Linked DNA regions of Roseisolibacter agri. The protein of the gene in region 2 interacts with the protein of the main gene of each other region in a pairwise test. Links are inferred from orthologs where the notes say so. Each region holds a gene or a part of one and is shown on either strand. Other genes may lie near its edges.

What was found.
Region 1: the proteins of dnaX (region 2) and dnaE interact in binary tests that used the Escherichia coli proteins (3 or more experiments, as listed by UniProt). The link is inferred for Roseisolibacter agri from one-to-one orthologs.

The regions. Positions count from the first base shown.
Region 1 is NZ_BRXS01000004.1:79,461-84,190, reverse strand. Bases 1-4,044 are described here. They hold dnaE (DNA polymerase III subunit alpha), read left to right. Parts: upstream 1-334; coding sequence 335-3,844; downstream 3,845-4,044. Other genes in these bases: rosag_RS12535 (acetyl-CoA carboxylase carboxyltransferase subunit alpha), read left to right, coding at 3,850-4,044; rosag_RS12545 (hypothetical protein), read right to left, coding at 1-275. In the rest of the region: more of rosag_RS12535, read left to right, coding at 4,045-4,730. UniProt on the Escherichia coli protein: DNA polymerase III is a complex, multichain enzyme responsible for most of the replicative synthesis in bacteria. This DNA polymerase also exhibits 3' to 5' exonuclease activity. The alpha chain is the DNA polymerase catalytic subunit.
Region 2 is NZ_BRXS01000004.1:360,222-368,019, forward strand. What follows is about bases 2,036-4,909. They hold dnaX (DNA polymerase III subunit gamma/tau), read left to right. Parts: upstream 2,036-2,481; coding sequence 2,482-4,338; downstream 4,339-4,909. Other genes in these bases: rosag_RS13800 (hypothetical protein), read right to left, coding at 2,036-2,287; rosag_RS13810 (YbaB/EbfC family nucleoid-associated protein), read left to right, coding at 4,513-4,827; recR (recombination mediator RecR), read left to right, coding at 4,856-4,909. In the rest of the region: rosag_RS13795 (DUF2339 domain-containing protein), read right to left, coding at 1-1,901; more of rosag_RS13800, read right to left, coding at 2,015-2,035; more of recR, read left to right, coding at 4,910-5,449; rosag_RS13820 (hypothetical protein), read left to right, coding at 5,446-5,835; rosag_RS13825 (roadblock/LC7 domain-containing protein), read left to right, coding at 5,893-6,435; rosag_RS13830 (GTP-binding protein), read left to right, coding at 6,446-7,123; rosag_RS13835 (CDP-alcohol phosphatidyltransferase family protein), read left to right, coding at 7,224-7,798. UniProt on the Escherichia coli protein: Part of the beta sliding clamp loading complex, which hydrolyzes ATP to load the beta clamp onto primed DNA to form the DNA replication pre-initiation complex.

The DNA.
Region 1 (4,730 bases), 280 kb from region 2 along the record:
ACGACCAGCGAGTCGAGCAGGGCGGCGCCGCGGCCGGCGGCGACGCGGAACTGGACCGGCACCCCGCGGGCCGCGCGCCCCAGCGAGTCGGTGACCTGGACGACGAGCGGCTCCGCCAGGACGCCGCCGGCCGGCGCGCTGCGCACCTCGGTCGTGCGCGGCTGGAGGGTGTACGAGACGAAGGGCGTGTCCGGGCCGCCGGGATTCCGGCAGGCGGCCGGACCGGCGGCCCAGAGCAGGGCCCAAATTATTGCACCCGCGCGACTTACGCGCACTCCGCGCCTCCCGGCGCGAATTGACGCGGGCTGCCCGCGGTGGCTATCGTACTCGTCCAATGTCGTTCGTACATCTCCATTGCCACTCCGAGTACTCGCTTCTGGATGGCGCCAACCGGATCGAGGACCTGATCCGGCGCGCCCAGGAGCTCGAGCAGCCTGCGCTGGCGATTACCGACCACGGTAACATGCACGCCGCGTGGGAGTTCCAGGAGAAGGCGAAGAAGGCGAAGCTGAAGCCGATCCTGGGGATGGAGGCGTACGTGGCCCCCGGCTCCCGACTCGAGCGTGCCCGGCCGGCCCCGGGCGCCAAACCTTACCACCACCTCGTCCTACTCGCGAGGGACCTGACCGGTTACAAGAACCTGGTCAAGCTCTCGTCGCTGGCGTACACCGAGGGCTTCTACGTGAAGCCGCGCGTGGACCGCGAGCTGCTCGCGGCCCACAGCGAGGGGCTGATCGTGACCTCCGCCTGCCTCGCGGGCGAGGTGGCGGGCCACCTCATGGACGACCGCTGGGAGCAGGCCCGCGAGGCCGCCGCCTGGTACGCGGAGCTGTTCAAGGACCGCTACTACCTCGAGGTCCAGGCGCACGACTCGGGCGGCCAGAAGGAGCTGAACGACAGGATCTTCAAGCTCTCGGCCGACATGGGGCTGCCCGTCGTCGCCACCAACGACGCGCACTTCCTGAAGGCGAACGACCACGCCGCGCACGACGTGCTGCTGTGCATCGGCCTGGGGAAGGACCTGAAGGACCCCGACCGCATGCACTACGACCGGGGCCTCTACTTCAAGAACCACCTCGAGATGGGCGAGCGGTTCCCGGGGCGCACGGACGTCCTCGAGAACACGCTGAAGATCGCCGACGAGGTGGACGTGCAGTTCGGGAAGAAGTACAACGTCCCGAGCTTCCCGCTCCCGCCCGACGTCGCGACCGAGAACGACCTGCTGGTGAAGCTGTCGAAGGAGGGCGCGCTGGAGCGCTACGCCGGCAAGCGCGGCGCCGCGCCCGGCGAGCTGGCGGCCGAGGTGCAGGAGCGCCTCGACTACGAGCTGGGCGTCATCCTGCAGACCGGCTACGCCGGCTACTTCCTCATCGTCGCGGACTTCATCAAGGCCGCGCGCGACCGCGGGATTCCCGTGGGCCCGGGCCGCGGCTCGGCCGCCGGCTCGCTGGTCGCGTACGCGCTCGGCATCACGAACGTCTGCCCGCTGGAGTTCGACCTCCTGTTCGAGCGCTTCCTGAACCCGGAGCGCGTGTCCATGCCCGACGTGGACGTGGACTTCTGCTTCGAGCGGCGCGGGGAGGTCATCGAGTACGTCCGGCAGAAGTACGGCAAGGAGTCCGTCTGCCAGATCGTGACGTTCGGGACGATGAAGTCGCGCGCCGTCGTCAAGGACGTCGGGCGGGTGCTCGGCTTCACGCCGGCGGAGACCGACGCGCTGGCGAAGCTGATCCCCAACGCGCCGAACTTCTCGCTCTCCATCGACGAGGCGATCGAGCAGGTCCCCGACGTCAAGCGCTTCTACGAGACCGACGCGCGCTACCGCGAGCTGCTCGACTACGCGTCGGCGCTCGAGGGGCTGTCGCGCCACACGGGCGTGCACGCCGCCGGCGTCGTCATCGCGCCGGGGCCGGTGCACGAGTTCGTGCCCGTCTGCACGCAGAGCTCCAAGGGCTCCGGCGGCGAGGGGGGCGACGAGAAGATCACGGTCGCGCAGTACGACATGAACTGCCTCGAGAAGGCAGGCATGCTGAAGATGGACTTCCTCGGGCTGACCACGCTGACGGTCATCTTCGACGCGCTCACGTCCATCAAGCAGCGCACCGGCGAGTGGCTCGACCTCGACGGCATGGGCTTCGACGACGAGAAGACGTACCAGATGCTGCGCTCCGGGCGCACGGCGGGCGTCTTCCAGTTCGAGTCGCCGCTGGCCACCGACGTGCTCCGGCAGATGCGCTGCGACCGCTTCGACGACCTCGTGGCGTCGAACGCGCTGCTGCGTCCGGGCCCGCTCGACAGCGGGATGCACAAGGTCTACATCCGCCGTAAGCGCGGCGAGGAGCCGGTCAGCTACGCGCTCCCCGAGCTGGAGCCGATCCTGCGCGAGACGCAGGGCGTCATCACCTACCAGGAGCAGGTGATGCGTATCGCCCAGCGCCTGGCCGGCATCTCGCTCGCCGAAGCCGACGTGCTCCGCAAGGCCGTGGGCAAGAAGGACGCGGAGCTCATCAAGGCGGAGCTCGGGAAGTTCGAGACGAAGGCGATCGCGCAGGGCCACGACAAGAGCATCATCAAGGACCTCGCGGGGCAGATCGAGACGTTCGGCCGCTACGGCTTCAACAAGTCGCACTCGGTCGCCTACTCGGTCGTCAGCTACCACACGGCCTACCTCAAGGCGAACTACCCGGCCGACTTCATGGCCGCGCTGCTGTCGGCCTGCATCGGCGACACGGACAGCGTCGTGAAGTACGTGGCCGAGGCGCGCGAGATGGGCATCGAGGTGCTGCCGCCGGACGTCAACGAGTCGGGCTACAAGTTCACGGTCGTCGGCGAGAAGCGGATCCGCTTCGGCCTCGGCGCCGTGCGCAACGTCGGCCAGGGCGCGGTCGACAGCATCATCGCCGCGCGCTTCGCCGAGGGCGTCTACAAGGACTTCTTCGACTTCGTCGAGCGCGTGGACCTGCGCGCCTGCAACAAGCGCGTGTTCGAGGCGCTCATCGCCGCCGGCGCGCTGGACGGGCTGGGCGGGCACCGCGCGCAGTACGTGACGGCGCTCGACCACGCGATCAGCGAGGCGCTGCTCAAGCAGGAGGAGCGCGAGCTGGGGCAGGTCTCGCTGTTCGGCGACGTGCTGGGCGGCGGCGCGCCCGCGCAGGCCAAGCCGACGCTCCCGCACGTGCCCGCGTGGAGCGAGAGCGACCGCCTGGCGAACGAGAAGGCGATCCTCGGCTTCTACGTGTCGGGGCATCCGCTGGAGCCCTTCCGGGCCGAGGCGGAGCTGTTCGCGACGCACAAGATCTCGGAGCTGGGCACGTGGACGCCCACGCCGATCGCGCTCGCGTGCGTCATCACGGCGGCTCGCCGACAGATCTCCAAGCGCAGCGGGGCCGAGTTCGCCCGGTTGACACTGGAGGATTTCTCGGGATCTTCCGAGGTGCTGGTGTTCCCCGAGGCCTGGGCGGTGCTCGCCGACCAGGTCAAGACGGACGTCCCCGTGCTCGTCGAGGGCGGGTACTCCAAGCGCGACCAGGGGGCGGAGAGCCCGACGTTCATCGTCGAGAAGGTGACCCGCCTGGCGGAGAAGCGCGTGAACGGGCAGGTGGCGGTCGCCATCGAGCTCGCCGCGGGCGCCGATCTGACGCCGAGCGTCATGCGCGACGTGCGCGCGACGTGTGACGCCTACCCTGGCACGGCGGCGCTCGAGCTGCGCTGGCGCGATCCCCGCGCCGGCCAGACCGCGCGCTTCCGGTCGCGTTCCCTCACCGTCGCGGCGTCCAACGCCGCCCTGAACGAACTGCGCGCGCTGCTCGGCGACGAGCGCGTCAAGCTGGTTCGAGGGGGTTGAAACCCATGGCCACCGCGTCCCTCGATTTCGAGAAGCCGCTGGTCGAGCTGGAGCGTCGCATCGACGAGCTGCGACAGCTCGCCGACGACCGCGACTTCGACGTGCAGGCGGAGCTGGAGCCGCTCGAGCGCAAGCTCGCGGACATGCGCAGCGAGATCTATCGCAACCTGACGCCCCTGCAGCGCGTGCAGGTCGCGCGCTCCGCGCGGCGTCCGTTCACGCAGGACTACATCGACCGCTGCTTCACCGACTGGATCGAGCTGCACGGCGACCGCCAGTTCCGCGACGACGGCGCGATCGTCGCCGGGTGGGCGCGCCTGGACGACGAGACGGTGATGGTGATCGGCCAGCAGCGCGGCCGCGACACCAAGGAGAACCTGCGCCGCAACTTCGGGATGCCGCACCCCGAGGGCTACCGCAAGGCGCTGCGCCTGATGAAGCTCGCCGAGAAGTTCCAGGTCCCCATCATCACGCTCATCGACACGCCGGGCGCGTGGCCCGGCATCGGCGCCGAGGAGCGTGGGCAGAGCGAGGCGATCGCGCGCAACCTGATCGAGATGGCGGCGCTGCAGGTGCCGATCATCGCCACCGTCATTGGCGAGGGCGGCTCGGGCGGCGCGCTCGCGCTGGGCGTCGCGGACCGCCTGCTGATGCTCGAGAACTCGGTCTACTCCGTGATCTCGGTCGAGGGGTGCGCCGCCATCCTCTGGAAGGACGGCAAGAGCCCCGAGATGCGCGAGAAGGCCGCCGGCGCGCTGCGCATCACCGCGCCCGAGCTGTTCGAGCTGCGCGTGGTGGACGAGGTGATCCCCGAGCCCACGGGCGGCGCGCACGCCGACCACGAGGCGACGGCGAAGAACGTCCGCGAGGTGCTGCTCAAGCACCT
Region 2 (7,798 bases):
GATGCCGGCCGGATCTGCGTTCCGGACGCACGCTCGCCGGCCGACCGGTACCAGTAGCCCACGGCCAGCAGGAACGCGCCGACCAGCAGGTAGCTGCCGACGCGCAGCCCGACCGACCGCAGCTCCGATGCCTGCGCCAGCGCCTTGAGCGCCGCGTAGATCGCGAGCGCGAGCCCGACCTGCCGCGCGCCCGCGACGCGCCGCGCGCGACCGACGGCGAGCGCCGCGACGCCCGCCGCGGCGAAGTAGCCCACCAGCAGGAAGGTGGAGAGCTCGGGCGAGCCGGCGCGCGCGAGCTCCTCGCGCCCCCACGCCAGCGCCGCCAGCGCGGGGAGCGCCGCGAGCGCCGTCCGCTCGCCACGCGTGAAGACCGCCGCGCCGTCGCGCCGCACGCGCCAGGCGAGCACCGTCAGCGCCACCACCACCGCCGCCGCGGCGAGCGACGCCGACGTGAGGAACGGCGCGTACGCGAAGGCGGGACGCTCGCTCAGGAGCATGGCCGCGCTGGCCGCCGCGAGCCCCGCCGCGGCGAGGCTCGGCAGCGCCGCGAGCCGCTGCCGCACGGGCCCGAGCAGCAGCGCGCACGCGGCCGCGTACGCCGACAGCGCCACCGTCTTCAGCACCACCCGACCCTCGAATCCCAGCAGCGGCGCGATCGCGCCCGCCAGTCCCGCCGCCGCGACGTGCGCCCCGAGCAGCGGCGACGCCGACGCGTGTGGACGGCGAGCGGCCAGCCCCGCGGCCAGCGCGGACCCGGCGGCCCACGCCAGCGCGACGAGTCCTCCCGCGGGCGAGGTGGCGTCGGGCAGCGCGAGCAGCGCGGCCACGAGCAGCGCGAGCGGCAGCGCGAGGCCGCCGAGCACCGCGTCGCGCCGCGCGCCGCGACTCGGCGGGCGATCCACGGGGACCAGGCACCGCACCGCGACGAGCGCGCCCAGCGTGGCGGCGAACGCGTACGCGGCGAGCATCGGCGCGCCGAGCCGCGTCGCCAGCGCCAGCGTCGTGATCGCGCCGAGTGCGGTCGTGAGGTGCATGAGCGCGACGCCCGCTCGCCGCGCGCGGCCGGGCAGCGCCAGGGGCACCACGGCGCAGGCGAGCGCGAACAGCACCGGCAGCTCGCGTCGCAGCTGCCACGCGGGGAGCCAGATGCCCGCGGGGTTGCCGATCGCCGCGACCGCCGTCGCGTCGCGCAGCAGCGCGCTCGCGAGCAGCGCCCCGCCGATCCCCAGCACGCGCGCGGCGAGCCGCCAGCGCACCGGCCGCGCGTGCGCATCGGTGTCGTTGCCGTGCGGCAGCGCGAGCACCCCCGCGCTCAGCACCAACCAGCCGTACGGCGCGAGCACCATCGCGTGACCCGTGTCGGCGCCCGTGACGAACGGCGCGACTACCGCGCCGCCCACGCCGACGACGAACAGCGCCTGGTCGCGCTCCCGCCACGCCAGGAACGCGACCGCGCCCGACGCGGCCGCCGCGATCGCCAGCGCGACGCCGGCCGACACCAGGCCGAGCGCTGGACCCGCGCCCCACGCGTCCACGTGCACCGCCGCCAGCGCGAGCGCGAGCAGCACGTCGCCGAACCGGCGCGTGCCCGTGCCGCCGCCCTCGTCGCGCACTCGCAGCCGCCAGCCGCCGGCGGCCAGTGCCGCGGCGCCCACCGCGCCGAGCGCGACGCGCGTCGTGGGCGTGAGCGTGACGGCAGCGATCGCCCACGTCAGGAACGCGCCGAGGCCCATGAGGATGAGCAGCACCGCGAGCGCCACGGTGCCGTAGCGGCCGACGAGGGCCTCCAGCTCCGCGCCGTCCGCCGGCACCGGGCCGAGTCCGAGCCGCATCGAGAGCGTGCCCAGGCCGCGCCGCAGCGACCAGGCGCGCCGCGCCGATGTCGAGGGCGCGCGACGCACGACGGACGGCGCGGCGGGCGGCGCCTGCGATGCACGCAGCGCCGCGACCTCGCGCTGCAGCTCGGCGACGGTGCGCTCGAGCTGTGCGAGGCGCTCGGAGTCGGGCGGGAGCGTCAGCGGAGGAACCGCTCGGCCAGCTGCGCGAGCCGGTCGTCGCCGGCGGCGCGCGCGCGCAGCAGCAGTGCGCGCACCGGCGCGTGCAGGCGCGGCTCGCCCCAGTAGTAGCCGGTGGCCTCCTCGGCGCTCGCGGTCTCGCCGGCGCGCGCGGCCTCCAGCAGCGCGGCCGCCGCCGCCTCGTCGAAGCGCGGGTCGTCGCGGGCGGGCAGCCCGTAGCCGCGGCGCGGCGTGGCGCCGCCGGCGTCCTCGTTCACGAAAGCGCGGGACATGCCCAACGGTGGTGCACGGGGCGGGCCGCCGCCAGCGTCGCGCTGCACAGGTGTCGCGGACGCGCGCCGCGCAAGCCGCTGGCGACGCGCCGGGGCGGCCGCGAGATTCCGGCGTCGGCGCCGACCGACCCCGGCCGCCGCGCGTCGCGGCAGCACCGGGCCGCGCTCAGCGCCGCGCACCGCGTCTCCCGCCGATGTCCCTCGCCCTCGCGCGCAAGTACCGCCCCAAGAACTTCGCCTCGGTGGCCGTGCAGTCGCACGTGTCCAACACGCTCAAGGGGGCGATCGCCCGCGGGCGCGTGGCGCACGGCTACCTGCTGTGCGGGCCGCGAGGCACGGGCAAGACGACGCTCGCGCGCGTGCTGGCGATGGCGCTCAACTGCGAGGTGCGCGGCGCGAAGGCGGACGGCGAGCCGTGCGGCACCTGCGCCAGCTGCCTGCGCATCTGGAGCGGCAGCTCTTCGCTCGACGTCGTGGAGCTGGACGCGGCGAGCAACCGCAGCGTGGACGACGCGCGCGAGCTGCGCGAGCGCGCGATGTACGCGCCCACCGGCGACGACCGCTACAAGGTCTACATCGTCGACGAGGCGCACATGCTCACGCGCGAGGCGTGGAACGCGCTCCTCAAGATCCTCGAGGAGCCGCCGCCGCGCGTCGTGTTCGTGTTCGCGACCACCGAGCCGCAGAAGATCGCGCAGCTCGCGGCGCCGATCCTGAGCCGCCTGCAGCGCTTCGACCTGAAGCGCATCGGCCCGGCCGAGATCCGCGAGCGGCTGGCCGCGGTGCTCGACGCGGAGGGCGTCGCGTACGAGCCCGATGCGCTGGGCATGGTCGCGCGCGCCGCCGACGGCGGCCTGCGCGACGCGCTGTCGCTCACCGACCAGGTGCTCTCACTCGGGGAGGACGCGCACGTGACCGCGGCGCGCGTGCAGGAGGCGCTCGGCCTCGTGCCGGAGGACGAGTACCTCGCGGTGCTCGACCTCGTCGCGGAGCGCCGCGCGGGCGACGTGTTCGGCGCGGTCGCGCGGCTCGCGGAGGCGGGCATCGACTTCTCGCTCTTCCTCACGGGGCTGGGCGACATGCTGCGCGCGCTGCTCGCGCTGTCGCTGGGCGGCGCCGTGCCCGAGCTGAGCGAGCGCGCGCGCGAGGCGCTCGCCGCGCGCGTGGGCGCGCTCACGCCCGCGGACCTGCTGCGCATGCTCCACGTGCTGGTCGAGACGGAGCCACGATTCCGCAAGAGCGGACAGCAGCAGCTGCTGCTGGAGACGCTGCTCGTGCGCTTCGCCCTGCTCGATCGCAGCGTGGAGCTGGAGTCGCTGCTGCGCGAGCTGGGGAGCGGCGGCGGTGGCGGTGGTGGCGGTGGTGGCGATGGTGGCGGTGGTGGCGGCGCGCCCGCAATGCCGCCGCGTCCACCCGCGCGTCCCGCGCCCGCGCCGGCCGACGAGGCGCGCCGGCCGGCGCCGCCGGGCGCGAGCCTGCGCGCCGCGTTCGACGCCGCGGTGGCCGAGCAGTCGCAGGTCGTGCAGCGCGCCGCACCCGCGGTCGCCGTCGCCGATCGTCCTGTCGAGCGTCCCGTCGATCGTCCCGTCCCGACGCGACCGGCGCCCGTCGCGGCACCCGCGCCCAGTGCCGCGCCGAGCGCCGTCGCCGACGCGCCGCGCGGCCCGACGATGGACGTCGCGGTGCTCGCCGAGCGGTGGGACCAGGTGGTCGACTTCGCGCGCGCGGCGCGGCCGCTCATCGGCTCCGCGCTCGCGGACGCCCTGCCCATCGCGGTCGCGGCCTCAGGCGCGGTGACGATCGAGCTGCAGGAGGCGAACCCCGCCTACGTGCAGGCGCTCGAGAGCGCGCGCGACGACGTGCTGGTCGCGGTGCAGCGCGCGCATCCCGGCGCGACGCGCGTGATCGTGCGGGCGCCCGAAGCCAGCGGCGCGCCCGCCGAGCGGCTCACGACCGAGACGGTGCGGGCCGAGCGCATGACCGCGCTGAGCCGGCGCGATCCCGTCCTCGGCGCAGCGATCGACGCACTCGACCTCGATCTGCTCGAATAGGCGGAGGACGATACGGCGCAGAACGAGAAGGCGGAGAACGGAACGGCGCGATACGGTGGAGCGGAATCGCGCCTGAAGGTTCGAGCTGCCAGCGTCCGCCCTTTCGTATCACGCCTCACCGACTTCCGCCGTTCCGTTCTCCGCGGTCACGTCTCTCGCATTAGGTTTTCGGTCATGGATATCATGAAGCTCATGCAGCAAGCCCAGGAGATGCAGGGGCGGCTGCAGCAGATCCAGGACGAGCTCGCGCAGCGGACCGTGACCGGCACCGCCGGCGGCGGCATGGTCACCGTCGAGGCGGACGGCAAGGGCGCGGTGCGCTCGGTGAAGATCGACCCGAGCGTCGTCAGCGCCGACGACGTCGCGATGCTCGAGGACCTCGTCACCGTCGCGGTGCGCGACGCGCAGGCGAAGGCGAAGGCGCTCGAGGAGGCGGAGATGGGGAAGGCGGCCGGCGGGATGAACCTGCCGTTCCAGCTCCCGTTCTGAGCCGGACGCGCCGAGTCCCGACGTCGCCGTGTCCGCGATCGACGAACTGGCCGCCGAGCTGTCCAAGCTGCCCGGCATCGGCCGCAAGACCGCGCTGCGGCTGACGTACTACCTGCTGAAGCAGCGCCCCGAGCAGAGCCGCCGTCTGGCCGACGCGCTCACGACGCTGGCCGAGCGCGTGCGCCCGTGCGCCGAGTGCTTCAACCTCACCGAGGAGGAGCGCTGCGCCGTGTGCCGCGACCAGCGGCGCGACCGCAGCGTGATCTGCGCCGTCGAGGAGGCGTCCGACATCGGCGCCATCGAGCGCACGGGCGAGTACCGCGGGCTCTATCACGTGCTCGGTGGGCGCCTGTCGCCGCTGGACGGCGTGATGCCCGAGGACCTGACCATCGACCGCCTCGTGACGCGGGTGCGGGACGGGGAGATTCGCGAGGTGATCGTGGCCACCAATCCGAGCCTCGAGGGCGAGGCGACCGCGCTGTACGTGCAGCGCCAGCTGGCGGGGCAGGTGAGCGGCGTGGCCGTCACCCGCATCGCGCGCGGCCTGCCGGTGGGCGGGGACCTGGAGTACGCCGACGGCGTGACCATCGCCCAAGCCATCGCCGCGCGGAGGGAGATGTGAGGCGGCGTCGCGCGCGGCTCCTCATCGACGATGGGCCGGGCGTGTTCGAGCGCCGCCGCAACGAGCGCCGCGACCACGACCGCCGGATGCGCCGCCGCCGCGAGGAGGACGCCGGCGCCGGGGCGCTGGCGCTGCTGGCTGCCGGATTCGCCGGTGGGCTGGTGCTCGGGACTGCCGTCTGGGCGGGGATGCTCGATCGGAGCCGCCAGGGGCTGTTCAGCCGCCAGCCGGTGCGCCGATTCGCGGCGGTGAGTTACCTCGCGACCCGTCCGAGCGTAGATACGGCGAGGCTCCTCCGCGACTACGTCCGGTGGGAGCCGCTCCCTCTGCTGCGGCGGCGGGGCCGGCAGGCCCTCGCTGCGGTGGAGGCGTCGCTCGCGCGCTAGCGGGCCGTCCTCGTCGCCCGCCGGCGCGGGCGGCCCGGACCTCCTTCGCTTCTCGGCATGCCCCCTGGTGCGGTCAGCTGGTCGTTCACGGACGACGACTTCCAGGCGATCAGCGGATCGCTGCAGCGGTTCCTGTACGACTCGAACGCGCGCTGCGCCCTGCTCGTGGACCGGGCCGGGCAGCTCGTGGCGACCGTCGGCGAGCCGCCCGCGTTCGACGCGACCGCGTTCGCCTCGCTCACCGCGGCCGACTTCAGCGCCAACGACCAGCTCGCGAAGCTGATCGGCGAGAAGGACTTCACGACCCTGTTCCACCAGGGCGAGAAGGAGTCGATGTTCCTCGCCGACGTCGCGCGGCGGATCATCCTCGTCGTCCTGTTCGACGACCGCACGACGCTCGGCCTGGTGCGCCTGAAGCTCAAGGGCGTCGTCGACGAGCTGGCGCGCCTGTTCGAGACCGTGTTCGCGCGCGGCGCGACGCCCGCCGGTGCCGCCGGCGGCTCGGGCGCGCGCGGCATGACCGGCGCGCTCGGCGCCGAGCCGGCGCCCCTCGACCTGCTGGCCGGGGCCGAGGACGAGATCGACCGACTCTTCTCCTGAGGGCCGGCCGATGTCGATGATCAACTACGCGTCGCGCGAGATCAACTGCAAGATCGTCTACTACGGCCCGGGCCTCGGCGGCAAGACGTCGAACCTGGAGTTCGTGTACGAGAAGGTGAGCCCCAACACGCGCGGGAAGCTCATCTCGCTCGCGACCGAGACCGAGCGCACGCTCTTCTTCGACTTCCTCCCGGTGGACCTGGGCGAGATCCGCGGCTTCCGCACGCGGTTCCACCTCTACACGGTGCCGGGGCAGGTCTACTACAACGCCTCGCGCAAGCTGATCCTGAAGGGCGTGGACGGCGTCGTGTTCGTGGCCGACTCGCAGGTCGATCGCGCCGAGGCGAACATGGAGTCGATGCAGAACCTGTACGACAACATGGCGGAGCACGGGTACGACCTGACCCGGATGCCGTTCGTGCTGCAGTACAACAAGCGCGACCTCCCGAACGCCGCGCCGCTCCCCGAGCTGGAGGCGATGCTGAACCCGGGCTGGGAGGTCACCGAGCCGGCGAAGCAGAAGCCGTCGGAGAACCCGTTCCGCCCGGGCGTGCCCCTGGTCGAGAAGCTGCCGACCGGCGAGTGGTGGGAGCGCGTGCCGAGCTTCGAGGCGGTCGCGACGACGGGCGCGGGCGTGTTCGACACGCTGAAGGCGGTCTCGAAGCTCGTGGTGCGGGCGCTCGGATGACGGACGGCACGGGCCGGTCCGCCAGGCCGCGGGCGGACCGGTCCCGTCGCCCCCGGCACGCCGGTTATCTTCCCGGCCGACGCCACGCTCATCCCCGCCCGTGAACCTGCCGAACGCGATCACCGTCGCACGCATCGCGGCCGCGCCCTTCATCGCCGTCCTGCCCTTCGTGCCGACGGCGACGGCGCGGATCGCGGCGTTCGTGCTGTTCATCGTCGCGGCGGTGACGGACTACTGGGACGGCCACCTCGCGCGCACGCGCAACCTGGTGACCGATCTCGGCCGGCTGCTCGATCCGCTCGCGGACAAGCTGCTCCTGGTCGCGACCTTCGTCCCCATGGTCGTGCTGATGGGCGGGCCGCTCCTGCGCCCGCTGAGCAGCCTCCCCAGCGCGCGCCCCGGGTTCGCCTTCATGACGCCGGTGGGCTTCGTCGGGCTGCCCTGGTGGGTCGTCGCGGTGGTCGTGGGGCGCGAGGTCTTCATGACCGTGTTCCGCCAGATCGCCGCGCGGCGCGGGCTTGTCATCGGCGCCATCGGGCCCGCGAAGTGGAAGACGGGCTTCCAGTCGACGTGGGTGGGCGCCGCGTACTTCTGGTTCTTCGCGCAGACGCTCGCCCAGCGGTCGGGCTGGGAGGGCACCGCGGGCTGGCGCGCGTGGGCGTACTTCAACGGCAT